One region of the Bacillus sp. Medicinal_06 genome, then DNA from elsewhere that is predicted to be linked to it. Evidence: predicted binding sites of a transcription regulator. Region 1 holds the regulator's gene; each other region holds the start of a gene.

Region 1 (5,347 bases):
TGTTCTTGATCATAATACCCAATAGATACATTTGAACCGAAAGAAACTTCACCGCTTAACGTCTTCAATTTATTTACAATCGACTTTAATAATGTAGATTTCCCAATACCGTTTGGACCGACTAGTGCGACACTATCACCTCGGGTTAATCGCATATTTACATGCTCAATAATTGGTTCTTTGTCATATCCAATTGAAACATCTTTTACCTGTAATACGTCGTTTCCGCTTTGTTTTTCGATATCAAAGTGGAAGGATGCGGATTTAGAATCACCTAATGGTCTGGTCAGTAATTCCATCCGATCTAATTGTTTCCGGCGACTTTGTGCACGTTTTGTTGTGGACGCACGAGCAATGTTCTTTTGGACAAAGTCTTCTAGTTTAGCGATTTCCTCTTGTTGTTTCTCATAACGTTTCATTTCTTGCTCATATAGTGCAGCTTTTAAATCTAAATATTTACTGTAGTTACCAACATATCGTCTGCTCTCTTTATTAGAAATTTCATATACTTGTGTAACAAGCTTGTCTAAAAAGTAGCGATCGTGGGACACGATTAAAATAGCTCCAGGATAGCCTTGTAAATATTGTTCAAGCCATGTTAATGTATCGATATCTAAATGGTTTGTTGGTTCGTCCAAGATGAGTAAGTCTGGTTTTGTTAATAGTAGCTTCCCAAGAGCAAGTCTTGTTTTCTGTCCGCCACTTAATGTGGAAATTGTTGTTTGGTGTGTTTCCGCTGGAAAACCAAGTCCACTTAAAATGGAGCGAATATCCGCTTCATATTGGTAACCACCTTGATCTTTGTAGTCTAACTGTAATTGATCATAATCAGCGAGTAATTTCTCGTACGTAGCAGCATTTGAAAAGTTCTCTTCCTTACCCATTTCCTGCTCTAACCTTCGAAGTTTCTTCTCCATATGCTGCAGATGTGTAAAGACGGTAAGCATTTCATCCCAAATTGTTAAAGAAGTTTCCAAACCTGTATTTTGGGCTAAATAACCAATAGAAACATCTTTTGGCTTTATAATTTCTCCACCATCGTGAGATAATTCACCGGCAATTATTTTTAATAATGTAGATTTTCCAGCACCATTTCGACCAACTAGTGCAATTCGATCTTTTGTTTGGACTTCCAATTTAATGTTTGCAAGAATTGTTTCAGCACCGTATAATTTTGAAAGCCCATTCACTTGTAATAAAATCAATGTTTTCACCTCAAATAATTTCTTAACTTTGCCATGTTTATATTTCTCAATCATACTAAAAATAGTGTATAGTTTAAAATAAAGAGAGAATTCTTCTCTCTATTATACAGGGAAAGTCATAAGTGCTAAACTTATGTATTTATTTTAAATCTGTGAACAAAGATAGGAAGAGAGGAGAGGTTACATGGATCAGCAAAAGATTCCACAGGCCACTGCCAAACGATTGCCTCTATACTATCGATTTATCCAAAATTTATCTCTTTCTGGTAAGCAACGTGTTTCATCGGCAGAATTGAGTGAGGCGGTAAAGGTAGACTCAGCAACAATTCGGAGAGATTTTTCATATTTTGGAGCGTTAGGGAAAAAGGGATATGGATATAATGTGAATTATTTACTATCATTCTTCCGAGAAACGCTCGATCAAGATGATATAACACGTGTAGCACTTATTGGAGTGGGTAATTTAGGGACCGCTTTCTTACATTACAATTTCACGAAAAATAATAATACAAAGATTGAAATGGCGTTTGATGTCAATGAAGAGAAAGTTGGAAAAGAAATCGGAGGAATTCCTGTATATCATTTGGATGAATTAGAAGAACGTTTAACAAATGATATACAGGTGGCAATATTAACAGTACCTGCTACCGTTGCACAAGCTGTAGCAGATCGATTGGCCGAAACAAATGTACATGGAATTTTAAATTTTACACCGGCACGATTAAATGTGTCAGAAAACATAAGAATTCATCATATTGATTTAGCTGTAGAATTACAAACGCTCGTTTATTTTTTGAAAAATTATCCACAATAAAACGCAGAGGAAATCCCTCTGCGTTTTATTATTGCCTTTTCTTTGTAAATTTGACTAAGATAAGTCGAAGTGCCAAATTAAAATCAATTGTTGCCATAGCAGCGAACAGCAGTGTCCAAAAGTTCCAAATTGTATCTGTAACGTTCGTAATTGCGAAACGTGTAAAGATACATCCAAGAAGGAAATACAGTGCTGCCATGAACAATGGTGAGTTCCTCATATTTAAAATCCTCCGATAAATCCTTGCATTTTTTCTGCTTGTTTGATCATTTCTTGTATTTGTTCGTTACTTACTAGTACTTGAGTTATTGCGACTAATGTATTCATCGCGACATGAGCCATAATAGGAACGATGATTCGTTTTGTTTTCACATATAGAAAAGCGAAAACAAGCCCCATGGAAGTGTATACTAACAAGTGTGTAAAATCAAAGTGAATGGCCGCGAAAACAAGCGAACTAATAATGGCTGCGATAAAGAAATTAAATCTTTTATAGAGTGTTCCAAATAAAATCTTTCTAAAGACAATCTCTTCTAAAATAGGACCGATGATAGATATAACAATAAGGAACCATGGAGTAGCTCTTGCTATTTCCATCAAATCTTGAGTGTTTTGAGAACCAGGATTAATCCCTAATAATCGCATTTCAATATTAGCTGCAAGTATTTGAGCAAACATAGCTAAAAAGAAACCGATAAAAATCCAGCCGATTGTAGCAGGAATGCTAGCTCGCTTCGTATCTAAATGTCTTTCACGTATATCGGTTCTAAGAAGCCAAAGTATAATACATAATGCAATAAAAAAGCTGATGATTGACCAGTGCCCAGCCATGATTTGCATTTTCTGCTCTCGTGAAACTGCCATATTATCATATAGTCCTGTTTTGAAAAGGAGCCATATGCCAAAAATTCCCGATAGTTGCATCAGAATATATGTAACTATAATCCACCAATATTGTTTTTTCAAATGGGTTAACCATCCTTTCTAACTCTAATTTATGAGATAAGGCGAGGAAACATGTGAACATCCCGCCGTGGGATACGTAATAACTGTTTGTATTATTATTTTTTTGTAAATCTTTATTTGAAAATGAAATAGATAACAGGAAAAAGCAGTACCTATAGAGAAAATAACTTATGGCATCCTTCATATTGTAACATACGATAAGTGGAAAAGCCGATTCATATAAAAAGGCTTTCTTGAGAATTATTGCTGTTATTGTTGTATAGAAAAAGTTTATATCGTAATTTGCGAAAAAATTATGATTTTTTTACTTGCAAAAGAAATTTAGATTATTTATTATTATAAGTGTGTTAGCACTCATAGTCTTTGAGTGCTAATAAAGAAAATTTACATAGGAAAATGAGGAGGTTATTGTTCATGCTAAAGCCATTAGGTGATCGCGTTGTAATTGAGCTTGTTCAAGCAGAAGAAAAAACAGCAAGTGGTATTGTATTACCAGACACTGCAAAAGAAAAACCACAAGAGGGTAAAGTTGTTGCAGTAGGTACTGGTCGAGTGCTTGAAAATGGTGAGCGTGTTGCTTTAGAGGTAGCAGCAGGTGATCTTATCATCTTCTCAAAATATGCAGGTACTGAAGTGAAATATGAAGGTACAGACTACTTGATTTTACGTGAAAGTGACATTTTAGCAGTTATCGGTTAATTATATACATTTTAAAAATCCAAGGGGGTCAAATATTATGGCAAAAGATATTAAATTTAGTGAAGAAGCACGTCGTTCGATGCTTCGCGGTGTCGACACTCTTGCAAACGCAGTAAAAGTAACGCTTGGACCAAAAGGTCGTAACGTTGTACTTGAGAAAAAATTCGGTTCACCACTTATTACAAATGATGGTGTAACAATTGCAAAAGAAATCGAATTAGAAGATGCATTCGAAAACATGGGTGCAAAATTAGTAGCAGAAGTTGCTAGCAAAACAAATGACGTAGCTGGTGACGGAACAACAACTGCAACTGTATTAGCACAAGCCATGATTCGTGAAGGTTTAAAAAACGTAACAGCTGGTGCGAACCCAATGGGTCTTCGTAAAGGTATCGAAAAAGCTGTTGTTGCAGCAGTAGAAGAATTAAAAACGATTTCTAAACCAATCGAAGGTAAATCTTCTATCGCGCAAGTAGCTGCTATCTCTGCTGCTGACGAAGAAGTAGGTAAATTAATTGCTGAAGCAATGGAACGCGTTGGTAACGACGGCGTTATTACTTTAGAAGAATCTAAAGGATTCACAACAGAATTAGATGTAGTAGAAGGTATGCAATTCGATCGTGGATATGCATCTCCTTACATGATTACTGATTCTGACAAAATGGAAGCAGTCCTTGATAACCCATATATCTTAATCACTGACAAAAAGATTTCTAACATTCAAGAAATCTTACCAGTGTTAGAGCAAGTGGTACAACAAGGTAAACCACTTCTTATCATTGCAGAAGATGTAGAAGGCGAAGCGTTAGCTACGTTAGTAGTAAACAAACTTCGTGGTACATTCAATGTAGTAGCTGTTAAGGCTCCTGGATTTGGTGACCGTCGTAAAGCAATGCTTGAAGATATCGCAATCTTAACTGGTGGCGAAGTAATCACTGAAGAATTAGGACGTGACTTAAAATCTGCTACAGTTGAATCTTTAGGACGCGCTGGTAAAGTTGTTGTAACGAAAGAAAACACAACTGTAGTTGAAGGTATTGGAAATACACAACAAATCGAAGCTCGCATCGGTCAAATCCGCGCGCAATTAGAAGAAACAACTTCTGAATTCGATCGTGAAAAATTACAAGAGCGCCTTGCTAAACTTGCAGGTGGCGTAGCGGTAATTAAAGTAGGTGCAGCAACTGAAACTGAGTTAAAAGAGCGCAAACTTCGCATTGAAGATGCACTTAACTCAACTCGTGCAGCAGTAGAAGAAGGTATTGTTGCAGGTGGCGGTACTTCACTTATGAACGTATATACAAAAGTAGCTGGTCTTGTAGCTGAAGGCGACGAAGCAACAGGTATCAACATTGTACTTCGTGCATTAGAAGAGCCAGTTCGCCAAATCGCAATCAACGCTGGTCTAGAAGGATCTGTTGTTGTAGAACGCTTAAAAGGCGAAAAAGTAGGCGTTGGTTTCAACGCAGCTACAGGCGAATGGGTAAATATGCTTGAGTCTGGTATCGTAGATCCAACAAAAGTAACTCGTTCTGCACTTCAAAACGCAGCATCTGTTGCAGCTATGTTCTTAACAACTGAAGCTGTAGTTGCTGACAAACCAGAACCAAATGCACCAGCAATGCCTGACATGGGCGGCATGGGCATGGGCGGTATGGGCGGA
Region 2 (5,347 bases), on a different contig from region 1:
TGTTCCAGCCATACGGAAATCTAAGTTAATGAGTAAATCAAGTTTTCCTTCAGGTGCTTTTTCATGCCATTTTATTTCTTCTGGTCGCAATGAATCGCTATCATCATTCATTAATCCGTTTGTTGTACCTAATAGATGTTTTAAGAAATATTCATGTCCTTTACCAGAACTTGAAATTAAGTTTGCGCGCCAGACGAATAAATTACGCGGGAAGTTGTTTTTGTTATCTGGGTCTTCAATTGCAAATTTCAGTTCTTTTTCTTTTAGTTGTTGCGCAACATATTTTCCGATTTCTTCCTGGGTTGTTGCGCCACTAGCGACAGCTTCTTTATATAATTCAATTCCGTTTTTCTCAAATGTTGGATAAGAAGGGAGCCAGCCAAGGCGAGCAGCTAATATATTGTAATCACCGTGATGTTGATAGCGTGAGTTGCCGACAACTGGTGATGCTAGGTGCCCAACTGGTGTATCTTCATAGCGCCACTGATCCGTTACGAAATAGAAGAAAGATGTACCGTTTTGTAGTTTCGGTGGACCTTGCCAGTCTTTTGCCATTGCGATCGTTTGCCAACCTTCTGCTGGACGTAGTTTCTCTTGCCCAACATAATGTGCCCAGCCTCCGCCGTTTACACCTTGCGCTCCAACGAGAAGAACAAGATTTAGAACTGCGCGGTAAATCGTATCAGAGTTAAACCAATGGTTAATACCAGCGCCGACAATAATCATTGAGCGGCCATTTGTATCAACCGCATTTTGAGCAAATTCACGAGCGATTTGAATAATCAGTTCTCGTTTTACGCCGGTCATTTTCTCTTGCCATGCTGGTGTAAATGGCATATCATCATTGAAGTCTTTCGGTTCTTGCCCGCCAAGTCCACGGTTAACTCCGTAGTTTGCTAACGTTAAGTCGTATACAGTTGTAACGAAAATGTCGCCTTCTTCAGTCGTGATTTTTTTCACTGGAATTGTGCGTTCTAATACTTTGTTTCCATCATCAGAGAAGTACGGAATTTGTACAGTTCCAACAGCATCTTCCATACCAAGTAAGGAAAGGCGTGGATCAATTTTTTCGCCGGTTTGTTCATCTTCTAAGCGCAAGTTCCATTTCTTTTCGTTATCCCAGCGTGACCCCATTGTGCCATGAGGTGTTGCGAAATCGTTCGTGTTATCGTTCCAAAGAACAGGTTTCCATTCACCAAGCTTTGTTTCACGGCCAATATCATTCGCGTTTAAGAAACGATCGGCAACAAATTGGTCTCCTTGTTGTTTCAATGTGACAAAGAACGGGAAATCAGTATATTGTTTTGCATAATTTGTGAAGTATTCCACTTGCTGGTCCACGTAAAACTCTTGTAAGATGACGTGCCCCATTGCCATTGCAAGTGCTCCGTCTGTACCTTGTTTTACGCTAATCCAATCATCAGCAAACTTTGTGGATTCCGCAAAGTCAGGACTTACAGAAACAACTTTCGTTCCTTTATAGCGCACCTCTGCTAAGAAGTGAGCGTCTGGTGTTCTTGTCATTGGTACGTTTGAACCCCACGTCATAATGTAACCAGAGTTATACCAATCACTACTTTCTGGTACATCTGTTTGATCACCCCAAATTTGCGGAGAAGCTGGTGGCAAATCAGCGTACCAATCGTAGAAGCTAAGCATTGGACCACCCATGAGCTGCATAAAGCGGCTACCAGCAGCATGGCTTAACATCGACATGGCTGGAATTGGTGAGAAACCAACATTTCGATCTGGGCCGTATTTGATTACTGTATAAAGTAGAGAAGCGGCAACAAGTTGTAATACTTCATCCCAACTAGCACGGATGAATCCGCCTTTACCCCGGGCCTGCTTATAAGTACGTGCTTTTTCAGGATTTTCCACAATGCTTTTCCAAGCGTCTAGCGGTGATTTGTGGTTTTGAAGTTCTTCTTGCCACATATTCCAAAGTACGCCACGGACATATGGATATTTCACGCGAAGTGGACTATAAATGTACCAAGAAAAACTTGCTCCGCGTGGACATCCTCGTGGCTCAAAGTCTGGCATATCAGGGCCCGTTGATGGATAGTTCAGCTCTTGGCCTTCCCAAGTTACAATTCCATCCTTTACGTAAATGTTCCAGCTACAAGAACCAGTACAGTTTACACCGTGTGTAGAACGAATGACTTTATCATGTTGCCAGCGTTTTCTATACACGTTTTCCCATTCGCGATCTTCATACGTTTCTTGTGTATGATTGTTGTTATAGCGATCTATTGGAGAAAAATATTTTAAACGTTTCATTAATGCTGAAGGTTTCTTTTTCATACTGTTCACTCCTTTATTACGTCTCTCTTGCTTACTTTCAATATAAGAGAGCGCGTCAAATAGAGATGTGATATCTATCACAGTTCAACAGATTGTCAAAAATCAGACTTATAACATTTTTTGGGAAGTTGTGACATTTTTCACATCGAAGAGTGATTCTTTTTTGTAGAATAAAGGAGAAAGAAAAAAGAGTAGCCTCTCAAATAGAGAGGCTACTCAATACTACACACAGAGGCGGGACAATCTTCACAAGCAATTTCGCATTTTAAAAATTGTAAATTATGAATCGTGATTTTTCCTTTATGAATAGAAATAATTCCTTGCTTTTTTAAATCATTTAACATACGGTTGACACTTTCACGTGAGGTTGCACAGAAATTCGCAAGCTCTTGATTTGTTAAAGGTAGATCGATAAGGATGCCGTTTTCTTTTAATACGCCATAACTATTCGTCATACGAATAAGAGTCGAATAAAGAGCACCTTTTTTACCATGTAACACTAAATCACGGAATTTCGTTTGCATTCTCCTTAAATGTTCACTAATCCATTTCATAAATTCAAAGGCAAGGGCTGGTTTTTCAAGTAATGCCTTCTCTAAAGCATCTCGTTTAATTACGCCAACCTCAACATTTTCAAGGCATTTCGCATTTAATAAATACTTTGCATTGTCCGTAAATAATGTTAATTCTCCGATGATATCATGCGTTGAACAAATGCGAAGTGTTAACTCCTGTCCGTCAGCACTAATTTTACTAATCTGCACTTTTCCAGAGCGAACGATATAGAGTTCTTTTGCCTCCACACCTTCTTGGAAAATATAACTTCCTTTATTAATCTGCATTTTATATTCAACAGATGCAAGCAATTCCTTTAAATCTTCTGATAATGCCGTACGGTTTGTCACAGCAATCACCTTTCTTTTAAAAGCAGTCTATTTCTTATTGTGGATGTAAACATGGTGAAAATGCAAGAAATATCTTTTCATTATAGGTGATAAGTTAGTACTTAGCTGTGAACAAGCGCACATTTCGTACTGAAAAAAAGAGTGTCTTTTGTAGACACCCTTTTACTTTATTTAATCCACTCCACAACCATATCCATTGTTTGACGAGTTTTATCACGTTTTGGTTCTTCTGCGCGATAACCAAAAGCAACTAAAACAGACACACCAAATGCATCATCTGAAATAATTCCTTCTTCTTTTAAAATTGCATCTACTTTTTCTTGATGAAACCCTTCAATCGGACAAGAGTCGATGCCGATTTGAGCAGCGGCAGTCATCATATTGCCAAGAGCGATGTAAGTTTGTTTAGAAGCCCAATCAAACATGGCACGATCACTTTCTAGTAATTGAAAATCAGATTCTTGAAATTCTTTATAAAAACCGCGTTTCATCGTTATAACTTCTTCAGGAAGTTGCTGAATATTTTTCATAAAGTTAGAAATATAGGATGAGTTATAAATCATCTCTTCTTTTTTACGAGCTAATATAACGACAAAGTGGCTTGCTGTTGGTAATTGTTTTTGCGCACCCCAAGATACAGGAAGAAGCTTGTTACGAATATCTTGATTTTGAATCACAACAAATTTCCAAGGTTCAAAACCAAATGAACTTGGAGAAAGTCGGCCAGTTTCTAAAATAAAATGAAAATCTTCATCAGAGATTTTTTTATTTACATCAAATTCTTTACATGCATGTCGAAATTGATAAGCTTTTAAAATTTCTTCTTTTGTATGTTCCATTTAAACAACCACCTTTTAATAATTTGCTTTTTTATAGTAAGCTGATTACAAAATTGATTCTACAATAGTAAAATAAAAGATGTAAGTACGCACATTTTTAGCATATAGTATCAATTTGTATACTAATGGAGAGTGACAAAATGGAACAGAAAGATATAAATCGTTGTTCGGTAGAAGTAACGTTAGATGTAATCGGTGGGAAATGGAAAGGGGTTATTCTATTTCACTTAATGAATGCCGAAGTGATTCGTTTTAATGAATTTGTACGATTAATGCCTGGCATCACACAGCGCATGCTAACTAGGCAGCTTCGAGAACTAGAGGCAGCTGGAGTAATTCATCGTGAAGTATATAAAGAGGTTCCACCAAAAGTGGAATATTCTTTAACGAAATTCGGAAAATCCCTTACACCAATTATCACACTTATGCGTGAGTGGGGTGAGGAGTACCGTACGCAAATACAGTGATTGTAACTGAAATGTGAATAAAATTTGAACGAATTTGTGAAGAATTTTTGAATGAAGAAGGCGATGTGAGAAATATCACAACGTACCTTCTTCTTCTTTTTTATGATGGAGGCAACTAAAAAACATAGAAAGTGAATAAAGAGTTTAAGCAAAAACATCGCAGTTTAAAAATATATTATAATAGAATGAAGACAGATAGAATTTAGCAGAAAAGGGGGGGATAACGATGCGCGAGAAGATTACAGATTCTTTGCAGCGTCCACTTCAAGATTTACGCATCTCTGTCATTGATCGTTGTAATTTCAGATGCACATACTGTATGCCAGCTGAAGTGTTCGGGCCTGATTATGCATTTTTACAAGAAGAATTTTTGCTTACATTTGATGAAATTGAACGATTAGCAAAATTATTTGTAGGTATGGGTGTAAAGAAAATTAGACTTACGGGCGGGGAACCATTACTACGTAAAGATTTGCCAAAGCTTATTACACGGCTTGTAAAGTTGGATGGCTTAACAGATATTGGACTTACGACAAATGGGATTCATTTAACAAAGCAAGCAAAGGCGTTAAAGGAAGCGGGATTACACCGAGTGAATGTTAGTTTAGATGCAATAGAAGACGATGTATTTCGCAAAATTAATGGCCGAAATATTAGTACAAAACCTGTGCTAAAAGGAATTGCCGCAGCAAAAGAAGCTGGACTTGATGTAAAAGTAAATATGGTTGTGAAAAAAGGAATGAATGATAATCAAATTCTTCTGATGGCTTCTTATTTTAAGGAGCGAGGAATTCCGCTTCGTTTCATTGAGTTTATGGACGTTGGCAGT
Region 3 (5,347 bases), on a different contig from region 1:
AATTAGGAGCCTAAAGTTTGTTATAGAGTAGAAGTGAGAGGGGTTCTTGCTTCTACTTTTATAATATCCATAATTTCGTCACAAAAAAGTCAGTATATTAAGATTATTGCGGAGGTTTATCTAGCTTTCGTGGCGAATAAAAATAATATATAAATCGTTGTTACGAAGAATAGAAGAAGTGGGCGGATGCTCTCTTCCATCAAACAGGAAAGTTTTTATGTTGGTTCTTTAATTTATATTTATAAAAAGTTACTCATGGTAATCTATATAAATTTCTTTGTTTTTTTGAAAGGTAAATCATTGCCACGAAGAAAAAAGGAGCCTTGCACTCATTGTATCTTTTTGTTTTAAACATGGCATGGTGCAGAAAAAGGCCCTGACCGCTCCTATGCATGGCTGGATGCTCTCTTTCGCCCAAAAAGAAAGGGATTTTTGGATTTAAAAAAAGCCCGAATCATGATTCGGGCTAGTATTTGGATTAGTAAGCTAAGCTGAATAATCCTTTAATATGTGATAAGTAACGAACGTTACTTGCTTCTTTCATTAATGATGCTGGTAAACCTTTAAGTGGAGTATTGCTTGCTCCGATTGTAGCAACAGCATCTTTACGTCCTAGACTTGCAAGTGTTCCAGAGTTTACAGGTGCGAACTCTTCGAATGCTTTGCCTTCTAGTGCTGCGTATAAGTTGTATCCAATTAACTCACCCATTTGCCAAGCGATTTGTGCAGTTGGTGGGTATGGACGTCCGTCTGGAGCGAAGACAACAGCGCTGTCTCCAGCAACGAATACGTCTTTGTGAGAAGTAGATTGTAGGTATGCATCAACTGTTGCACGACCACGGTTTACTTCAAGACCTGATTCGCCGATTAATGGGTTACCTTGTACGCCGCCTGTCCAAACGAATGTGTTAGCAACAAGTTTTTGACCGTCTTTTAAGTCGATTTCATTGCCAGCAACGTTTGTTACAGGAAGACCTGTTAAGAATGTAACGCCGCGTGCTTCTAAGCTAGTAGTTGCACGTTCGATTAAGTGGTCTGGTAGTACTGGAAGGATTTTTGGACCTGCTTCAACAAGAAGAAGTTTAACTTCTTTTGGATTTACGCCGTGGCTTTTTGCAAGTTTAGGCATAATGTCAGCAAGCTCACCAACTAGCTCAACGCCAGTTAATCCGCCACCACCGATTACGATTGTAGCATCAGCTTCGTTTTTCGTTTTAGCGTATTCACGAATACGGTCTTCAACGTGTTTGTAGATTTTGTTTGCATCAGCAGCAGATTTTAATACCATGCTGTTTTCTTCTAGTCCTGGAATACCGAAGTAAGCAGTTTTACTTCCTAAAGCAACTACAAGTGCATCGTAAGATAAAGTAGTGCCGCCAGCTAGTTTGATTTCTTTGCTATCAACTGAGAATGACTCAACTGTTGCGATTTTAAGATCGATGTCTTTGCCTTTGAAAAGCTTTGTAAGTGGCATTGCAATTGCTTGTTCAGACACGTTACCAGCTGCAAGGCGGTGTAGTTCAGTGATGATTTGGTGTGTTGGGTATTGGTTAATCACTGTAACTTGTGCTTCTGATTTGCTGTAATATTTACGTACGTTTAAAGCGGCAAGAAGGCCGCCATAACCAGCGCCTAAGATGACAATTTGTTTTGACATAGTATGATATCCCCCGTCTTTACTAATTGTTGTTATAAGTTAAATTATTTATTGTTACGTTCTGCACTAATTTGAAGATAAGCATTGATGAAGCGGAACATTTTTTGTGCTTGTGGGTCTTTTAGTAATTTTAATAGACCGAATAGGCCGATAACTTCGTTGCTTTCGTCAGCACGATCTTTCGCTTCGATTGCAGTTGCAGCCATGCTTTTTACTGTATCTTTTACAGGTTCTACAAGCTCTTGGATTGCACCAACAGTGTCGCTTTTTAATACTTCATCAGTAGCAACAGTTTGAGCGAAGTCATAAGACTTAGTTAAAATGTTAACAAGCTCAGTTAATTTTGGAAGCTGTTCCACTAGTGTTGTTAATGATTCTTGTACCTCAGGTTTTAACAACTGATCAAGTACATCAAGTTGTCCTTGGCTAGCAGAAATTTGTACAGTTTCTTGTTCTGGCTTTGTTTGAGTCATAGTTTCTGGCATCTCCAATTCTCCTTTACGATAGCAATACTCTTATTTTTGATAAGTAAGATAGTAAACGTTTGCGAAACTTTATACAAAGTTTCACAAAACACAATAAAATGCCTTTAAATTTATGACAGCAAGTAAGCTGAAAACATAAATCCAAAACCATAATGTCTTACCTATTATTTATGAACTGTCCGATACATGGCTTGTCCGCATAATGGAAAGTTCCCTTATCGGAAAGTGTATATAATATATATCCTATATTATATACTATATACACCTATGTTAACATAAAAATGATTCCTAATTATTTGATATTGAGCGTATAACCTAGTACTGACAAGGCATGAAAGCGCATAAATTATTTTGTTTAGATAAGAAATGTACATATATATAAAGAGAGAAAGGGAAAAATGGACAAATTTATGTTCATTTTTTCCTTTTTCTTATTGTTCATCCCCTGTAATTAGCATCGATGTGTTACCGTTCTTTTCAAGATGGCACTCTCCCCATGTGCAAAGGGAATCGAGAATGGCTTCTAAGGACCAACCATAGTCGGTAAGTGAGTACTCAACTTTTGGCGGTACTTGATTATATACTTTTCTTTGAATAACTCCATCTTCTTCTAATTCACGCAATTGCTGTGTCAGCATCTTTTGTGTAATGCCAGGCATTAAACGTTTTAATTCACTTGTTCGTTTTGTCCCTTTTGTTAGATGACAAAGGATAACGACCTTCCATTTTCCGCCGATTACTTCTAAGGTTGCTTCTACAGGAATATTGTATTTCTTCATATATTACAACCCCTTTAACGAGTCTTTTCTAGTCATATGTTACTTTTTAGTACCTATAGTACTTAAAAGTACGTACTGTTTTTTACGTTGAACATGTTTCATAATAGCATACGTAAGAGGCAAATGAGTAGTACGTTACTAAAAGGTGCCTATGTTACTTTTAGGTACCTACCGTACTTTCAAGTGCGTTCTTTCAAAAAAGAATGAAACCATTCATAATAGCAGTTATGAGCAGTAAAACTGTTTTATTAGAAGATAAAAAGGCCTTTTTATCATACTATTATGATTGGATTTCTCGTATTAAGGAGGAGTTCAATTGAATTCATATACAGTACCTTCTTCTGGTGTTCAAACGAATAGAAGAAGTATGTTTGCCTTATTAGCATTAGCAATTAGTGCGTTTGGCATTGGTACAACCGAATTTATTAGCGTCGGTTTATTACCATCTATTTCGAAAGATTTACATGTTTCTGTTACAACGGCTGGTTTAACCGTTTCTCTATATGCGTTAGGAACGGCATTTGGCGCACCTGTTTTAACGTCGTTAACAGCTAGTATGTCACGGAAAACGTTATTAATGTGGATTATGATTGTCTTCATTATTGGTAATAGTATTGCAGGGATGTCAACAAGTTTTGGTGTACTTCTTGTTGCGAGGGTTATATCTGCATTTGCTCATGGTGTATTTATGTCGATTGGTTCAACGATTGCGGCAGCTCTTGTACCAGAACATAAACGAGCTAGTGCGATTGCTTTTATGTTCACGGGTTTAACAGTTGCAACCATTACAGGTGTCCCGATTGGAACATTTATTGGTCAACAATTTGGCTGGAGAGCTTCGTTTATGGTTATTGTGGCAATTGGAGTTGTTGCTTTAGTAGCTAACGGTATGCTCATTCCATCGAATTTACGAAAAGGTGCATCGGTATCTTTTCGCGATCAATTAAAGCTTGTAACAAATGGAAGGCTATTACTTGTTTTCGTTATTACTGCATTAGGATACGGTGGAACATTTGTAACGTTTACGTATTTGTCCCCATTATTACAAGAAGTAACAGGCTTTAAAGCAAGTACAGTTACGGTTATTTTGTTAGTGTATGGGATTGCAATCGCAATTGGAAATATGATTGGCGGTAAGCTATCTAATCGCAACCCAATTCGTGCATTGTTTTTTATGTTTTTCATTCAGGCAATTGTGTTATTTGTGCTTGCATTTACAGCGCCATTTAAGGTAGCAGGGTTAATTACAATTATTTTAATGGGATTATTCGCGTTTATGAATGTTCCGGGATTACAAGTATATGTCGTGATATTAGCTGAGCGCTTCGTACCAAGCGCTGTCGATATTGCATCTGCTATGAATATTGCGGCCTTTAATGCAGGAATCGCTCTTGGGGCTTACTTAGGCGGTATTGTAACGAATTCATTAGGGTTAATTCATACAGCGTGGGTAGGTGCGATTATGGTAGTCGGTGCAGTTGTTTTAACGGCATGGAGTATGAGTTTAGAAAAGAGAGATCAAATGAAAAATGTAAAGGAGAGAAGAGTATAATGAAAAATTTACAAAGTACAACAACATTGCATAACGGCGTAGAGATGCCTTGGTTTGGTTTAGGGGTATTTAAAGTAGAGGATGGACCAGAACTTGTAGAGGCTGTAAAAACAGCAATTAAAGAAGGATACCGTAGTATTGATACAGCTGCAATTTATGGAAATGAAAAAGCTGTAGGAGAAGGTATTCGTGCGGGGATAAAAGAAGCGGGAATTTCTAGAGAAGATTTATTCATTACTTCAAAAGTTTGGAACTCAGATCAAGGCTATGAAGGAGCATTAGCTGCATACGACGAAAGTCTGAAAAAGCTGGAGCTTGATTATTTAGATTTATATCTTGTTCATTGGCCTGTAGAGGGAAAATATAAAGATACATGGAGAGCATTAGAAAAGCTATATAAAGAAGGACGCGTACGTGCGATTGGCGTGAGTAATTTCCAAATTCATCATTTGAAAGATGTAATGGAAGGTGCAGAAGTGAAACCAATGATTAACCAAGTCGAGTACCATCCTCGTTTAACCCAAAAAGAATTACAGGGCTTCTGTCGTGAACAAGGTATTCAAATGGAGGCATGGTCACCTCTTATGCAAGGGCAGTTACTAGATAATTCTACATTACAAGAAATTGCAGATAAATACGGAAAAACAACTGCGCAAATTATTTTGCGCTGGGACCTGCAAAATGAAGTTGTAACAATTCCAAAATCAACGAAAGAGCATCGTATTATCCAAAATGCGGATATCTTCAATTTTGAATTAACAAAAGAAGATATGGAACAAATCGATGCATTAAACCAAAATCATCGCGTTGGTCCAGATCCAGATAACTTTGATTTTTAATAGAGAATAGAAAAAAAGGGTGCAAAAAAGAAGAT

Evidence for each region. The regulator Rex, encoded in region 1, represses fermentation and respiration genes when NADH is low (regulators of the CRP and FNR family bind a similar motif). The targets are predictions, from matches to a motif close to TTGTGAAATATTTCACAA.
Region 2: a site for Rex is predicted at 2,436-2,453, ahead of AC1M36_RS04520 (nitrate reductase subunit alpha). Genes of this name have one in related genera too.
Region 3: a site for Rex is predicted at 2,202-2,219, ahead of AC1M36_RS16320 (DUF1641 domain-containing protein). Genes of this name have one in related genera too.

Annotation. Positions count from the first base shown of each region.
Region 1 is NZ_JBWYHD010000030.1:3,935-9,281, forward strand. Features, by position in the region: gene AC1M36_RS27585 (ABC-F family ATP-binding cassette domain-containing protein) at 1-1,205, opposite strand, end outside; gene AC1M36_RS27590 (redox-sensing transcriptional repressor Rex) at 1,390-2,019, shown strand; gene AC1M36_RS27595 (YdiK family protein) at 2,048-2,239, opposite strand; gene AC1M36_RS27600 (CPBP family intramembrane glutamic endopeptidase) at 2,242-2,985, opposite strand; gene groES (co-chaperone GroES) at 3,400-3,684, shown strand; gene groL (chaperonin GroEL) at 3,722-5,347, shown strand, end outside.
Region 2 is NZ_JBWYHD010000002.1:172,288-177,634, forward strand. Features, by position in the region: gene AC1M36_RS04520 (nitrate reductase subunit alpha) at 1-2,307, opposite strand, end outside; gene AC1M36_RS04525 (Crp/Fnr family transcriptional regulator) at 2,520-3,212, opposite strand; gene AC1M36_RS04530 (NAD(P)H-dependent oxidoreductase) at 3,380-4,051, opposite strand; gene AC1M36_RS04535 (winged helix-turn-helix transcriptional regulator) at 4,192-4,518, shown strand; gene moaA (GTP 3',8-cyclase MoaA) at 4,745-5,347, shown strand, end outside.
Region 3 is NZ_JBWYHD010000006.1:135,204-140,550, reverse strand. Features, by position in the region: gene tyrS (tyrosine--tRNA ligase) at 1-14, shown strand, start outside; gene AC1M36_RS16325 (NAD(P)/FAD-dependent oxidoreductase) at 479-1,657, opposite strand; gene AC1M36_RS16320 (DUF1641 domain-containing protein) at 1,702-2,142, opposite strand; gene AC1M36_RS16315 (winged helix-turn-helix transcriptional regulator) at 2,574-2,921, opposite strand; gene AC1M36_RS16310 (MFS transporter) at 3,289-4,473, shown strand; gene AC1M36_RS16305 (aldo/keto reductase) at 4,473-5,312, shown strand.